DNA from 2 places in the Stenotrophomonas sp. 71799_Sma genome. Region 2 is predicted to be linked to the other one. Evidence: riboswitches for the same ligand, from Rfam matches in the RefSeq annotation. Region 2 holds a riboswitch; the other holds the start of a gene.
The links. Region 2 has a riboswitch for thiamine pyrophosphate ahead of thiC (phosphomethylpyrimidine synthase ThiC). Riboswitches for the same ligand answer to the same signal wherever they lie in the genome.
Positions count from the first base shown of each region.

Region 1 (2,469 bases), 1.0 Mb from region 2:
CACTTCATCGCCCATCTCGCTGCCGCCGGCGTACCGGTGGTGCAGGTGCTGGCGGCAGCCGATGGCCACACCGCAGTCGAGCACGGCGAATGGACCTTCGAGCTGCATGCCGTGGGCGTGGGCGAGGACCTGTACCGCGATGCCGTGTCGTGGTCGTTGCTGACCGATGTCGCGCAGGCCCGCGAAGCCGGCCGCATGCTGGCCCGGCTGCACCGTGCCGCCGCCAGCTATCACGCGCCACAGCGCAGTACCCATCTGCTGGTGGCGCGCGACGATCTGATCCGCGCCGACGATCCCATCGCCGCGATCAAAGCCGAACTGCCCACACGACCGGGGCTGGCCCGCTACCTCGCGCGCATTCCATGGGAAACCCAGCTTCGCCGCGACGTGCTGCCGTGGCATGCCGGCCTGGCCGAACGCCTGCGCGACGAGCCACGGCTGTGGGCGCACAACGACTGGCATGTCTCCAACCTGCTGTGGCGCGACGGGCAGGTCAGCACCGTGCTGGATTTCGGCCTGGCTTCGCCCACCAGCGCACTGTTCGACCTCGCCACCGCGATCGAGCGCAACGCAGTGGCGTGGCTGGAACTGGAGCGCGGCATGGAGGCGGTGCGCATCGACATCGCACTGGCGTTGCTCGACGGCTACCGCGAGGTGCTGCCGCTGTCGGCGGCACGCGTGCACCTGCTGGCCGACCTGCTGCCGATGGTCCATTTCGACTTCGCACTGTCCGAAGTGGAGTACTTCGAAGGCGTCACCGGCTCGACCGCGAACGCGGATGTGGCCTGGCAGCCCTTCATGCTGGGGCACCCGGTGTGGTTCCACAGCGCGCCGGGGCAGGCACTGCTGCAGGCGCTGCACGCGGCAGCCTGAAGGGCACCGGCTCGCAAATCCGTACCATTTGTAGTGAAATGGTCACCTGAAGCGGGGGTGCCTGGATCTGCCAGGCTGAGAGAGTCCCTTGGAACCTGATCCGGTTTGCACCGGCGTAGGGAGCTTTGAGCCGCAGCCACACCCCCGTCATGGGCCGGTGCACCTGCGCGCCGTCGCTTCGTCTCCCTTGTTGTCCGAAGACGAACCGAATGAACCGCTGCCTGCGCCCCACCCTGCTCTCCCTCGCCCTCTGCGCCGCCTTGCCGCTGCATGCCAGCGAGGCCGACGCTGCCACCGATGCGGCTGCCACCGGCGCCGAGCGCTCGCCCACCGAACTGGCGGCAGTGCGCGTGCAGGCCGGCAAACCCAAGGCCGATACCTCACGCGTGAACGCCTTCGGTGGTGGGTCCTGGAAGGACACCCCGGCCTCGGTGAACGTGCTCGAGCGCGACTACCTCGACCGCCGCCAGGTGCGTTCGCTGTCCGAGCTGGCCAGCAACGATGCCTCGCTGGGTGATGCGTATGCGCCGGTGGGCTACTACCAGAACGTCGCCATCCGCGGCTTTGCGCTGGATGCCGCCACCGGCTACCGCTTCAACGGCCTGTCCATCGCCGGCGAACAGCGCCTGGCGCTGGAGAACGTGCAGTCGGTTGAGATCCTCAAGGGTGAAGCCGGACTGGCCGCGGGTGTGATGGCGCCCGGCGGGATCATCAACTACATCGGCAAGCGCCCGGCCGAAGTGCGCACCGCCACGCTCGGTACCGACTCGGAAGGCTCGCGCTACGTCGCCGTCGATGTCGGCCACTGGATCACCCCGCGTTTCGGCCTGCGCCTGAATGCCGCATGGGATTCCAGCAATTCCTACGTCGAGCACGCCGATGGCCGTCGCAACTTCTACTCGCTGGCCGCCGACTGGCTGATTGGCGAACGCGGCAAGCTGGAAGTGGATGCCAACTACCAGACCAGCTCGCAGCGTTCGGTGTCCGGCTACCAGCTGCTGGGCGCGCGTGAGCTGCCGCACGGCGTGGATCGCGAATTCCTGCTCGGCTACCAGCCCTGGCAGCGCCCGGTGGATATCGCCAGCACCAACATCACCGCGTTGCACACCTACGACTTCAACGATGCCTGGCAGTCGCGCGTCTCGGTCGGCCACAGCCGCTCGGTGATCGATGACAACGTCGCCTTCGCCTATGGCTGCTACTACGCCACGCAGTGCGCCGATGGCAGCGTGCCGGGCAACTACTTCGCGCCCAATGGCGACTACGACGTCTACGACTACCGCAGCCCGGACGACACCCGCCGCAACCAGCAGGCCCGTGCCGAGCTGCGTGGCCGCTTCGAGACCGGCAGCGTCGGCCACCAGCTGACCCTCGGTGCCGATTACTTCCGCCGCACCGTGGACAAGCGCCCGAGCGTCAACGAGTACGTCGGCACCAGCAACATCCACGATGCGCAGGTGCCGGTGTTCGAACCGTCGCCGAAGATGCCCGGCCCCTCCGCACGACGCCTGGACAGCCGCCAGACCGCGTTCTTCGCGCTGGACCGGATGAGCTTCGGTGATGACTGGCAGTGGCTGGCCGGCGGCCGCTTCGTGC
Region 1 covers NZ_CM151202.1:205,854-208,322, reverse strand. Annotated here, with positions in the region: gene ACZK4Z_RS00915 (phosphotransferase enzyme family protein) at 1-873, shown strand, start outside; TPP riboswitch at 917-1,012, shown strand; gene ACZK4Z_RS00910 (TonB-dependent receptor) at 1,083-2,469, shown strand, end outside.
Region 1: linked by a shared signal. The riboswitch ahead of ACZK4Z_RS00910 (TonB-dependent receptor) and the one ahead of thiC (phosphomethylpyrimidine synthase ThiC) in region 2 are both predicted to bind thiamine pyrophosphate.

Region 2 (2,469 bases):
CATGATCGAGCCACCGCGGCTGACGATGCCGGTGACCCGCTTGGCGGTGAGCGGAACATAGCGCAGCAGCACGCCAGCGTGGATGGTGAAGTAATCCACGCCCTGCTCGGCCTGTTCGATCAGCGTGTCACGGAAAATTTCCCAGGTGAGCGCCTCGGCGCGGCCGTCGACCTTCTCCAGCGCCTGGTAGATCGGCACGGTACCGATCGCCACCGGCGAGTTGCGGATGATCCACTCGCGGGTCTCATGGATGTGCTTGCCAGTGGACAGGTCCATCACCGTGTCACCGCCCCAGCGGATCGCCCACACCAGCTTCTCCACCTCCTCGGCAATGCCCGAGGAAACAGCGCTGTTGCCGATGTTGGCGTTGATCTTGGTCAGGAAATTGCGGCCGATGATCATCGGCTCGCTTTCCGGATGGTTGATGTTGTTGGGCAGCACCGCACGGCCGCGGGCGATTTCGTCGCGCACGAACTCCGGGGTGATGATCTTCTGGATCGAAGCGCCGAACGCCTCGCCCGGGTGCTGCTGCAGCAGCCCGGCATCGCGGATCGCGTCCAGCCGCTGGTTCTCGCGGATGGCGACGAATTCCATTTCCGGCGTGATGATGCCGCGGCGCGCGTAGTGCATCTGGGTGACGTTGGCACCTGCACGCGCACGGCGAGGCAGGCTGCGCGCGGGGAAGCGCACCGCATCGAGCTTCGGGTCATGCTCGCGATCGCGACCGAACGAAGAGCTCAGTCCTTCCAGCCGCTCGGTATCACCGCGTTCTTCCACCCAGCCGCGACGCAGTGCCGGCAAACCAGCGGACAGATCGATGCGCACCTCCGGATCGGTGTACGGGCCCGACGTGTCGTAAACGGTCACCGGTGCATTCTCTTCGCCGCCGAACAAGGTCGGCGTGCGGGTCAGCGCGATCTCGCGCATCGGCACCTGCAGATCCGGGCGTGAACCGGGCACGTGGATCTTGCGCGAGCCGGGAATGGGCCGGGTCACGGATTCGGAGAGTTGCTGGGCCTGTTGCTGCAGGGCGGAGAGCTGTGCGTTCATCGGGCATCGTCCAGGAAGGTCAGGGACGAAGCGGCGGCGCACTGCTGCCGCGCCCGGACGGTCCTTGGGCGGAGTCCGGGCATGGCTGCACTACAAAGCTTCCCTACGCCGGTATGAGCCGGATCAGGTTCCAAGGGACTGTCTCAACCGTGGCCACATGGCCGCGGTACCCCCGCTTCTTGGTGTGCATTAGAGCATAGAACGCACTGCAGCTCCTGGCTGTTCCATCCACGCACGGCGTGGATCCGCTGTTTCTGTATTAACAGAACCGTGACATCGCATTCAGTAACGTGCACACGCATCGTGCCGCTGCGGCCGGTGTTTCCCCGCCGCCTTCGCGGCCCCTGCCCGGTCTGTGCTGCATGTCGCCGGCCCCTCGCAGCAAGCTCTGCTCGCTCCCCTCAATCCCTTGATCGGAGAAGCTCCTTCATGGTGTTTCGCGTTTCCATCGCACTGGTTCTGCTTCTGGTGCTGCTTGCCGGTGTTGCACCCGGCCCCTTCAATACCGTGGTGCAGTCGGTACTGGCCGATGTCATCCGCAGTGTCGGCTGGCTCTATCTTCTGGTCGTGTTCCTGGCACTGACGTTCCTGATGTATCTGGCATTCGGTCGCTTCGGCAACCTGCGCATCGGCGGTGAAGATGCCGAGCCGGAGTTCTCGCGCGCCAGCTGGATGTCGATGCTGTTCGCCGCCGGCATGGGCATCGGCCTGGTGTTCTGGGGCGCCGCCGAGCCGATTTCCCACTTCACCAAGCCTCCGGAAGGCCTCGCACCGCAGAGCATGGACGCGGCGCGGGCTTCGATGCGCTATGCATTCTTCCACTGGGGCCTGCACCCGTGGGCGATCTACGCGCTGATCGGCCTGGCCATGGCCTGGTTCCAGTTCAACCGCAATGGCCGTGGACTGGTCAGTGACATGCTGCAACCGATCATCGGCCGGCACCATCGCGGCTGGATCGGACGCGTGGTCAACATCGCCGCGGTTGTTGCCACTGCCATTGGCGTGGCCACCACGCTGGGCTTCGGCACCATCCAGATCGCTGCCGGCATGGAACGCGTGTTCGGCCTGCACGCGGGTGTGCCACTGCAGCTGACCATCATCGCCATCGCGTTCGTGCTGTACATGGCCTCCACCGCCAGCGGTGTCGAGCGCGGGGTGAAGTGGCTGTCCAACTTCAACCTTGCGCTGGCCGCGCTTCTTGCGGCCACCGTACTGGTGCTGGGTCCGACCGGATTCATCTTCGATACGTTCACCACCACACTGGGGTCGTACCTCAACCAGCTGGTGACGATGAGCCTGCGCATGTCGCCGTTCTCGGGCAGCACATGGGTGGCGGACTGGACCATCTTCTACTGGGCGTGGTGGATTTCCTGGGCCCCGTTCGTCGGCTCGTTCATCGCGCGCATCTCGCGTGGGCGC
Region 2 covers NZ_CM151202.1:4,051,035-4,053,503, forward strand. Annotated here, with positions in the region: gene thiC (phosphomethylpyrimidine synthase ThiC) at 1-1,050, opposite strand, end outside; TPP riboswitch at 1,133-1,234, opposite strand; gene ACZK4Z_RS18775 (BCCT family transporter) at 1,480-2,469, shown strand, end outside.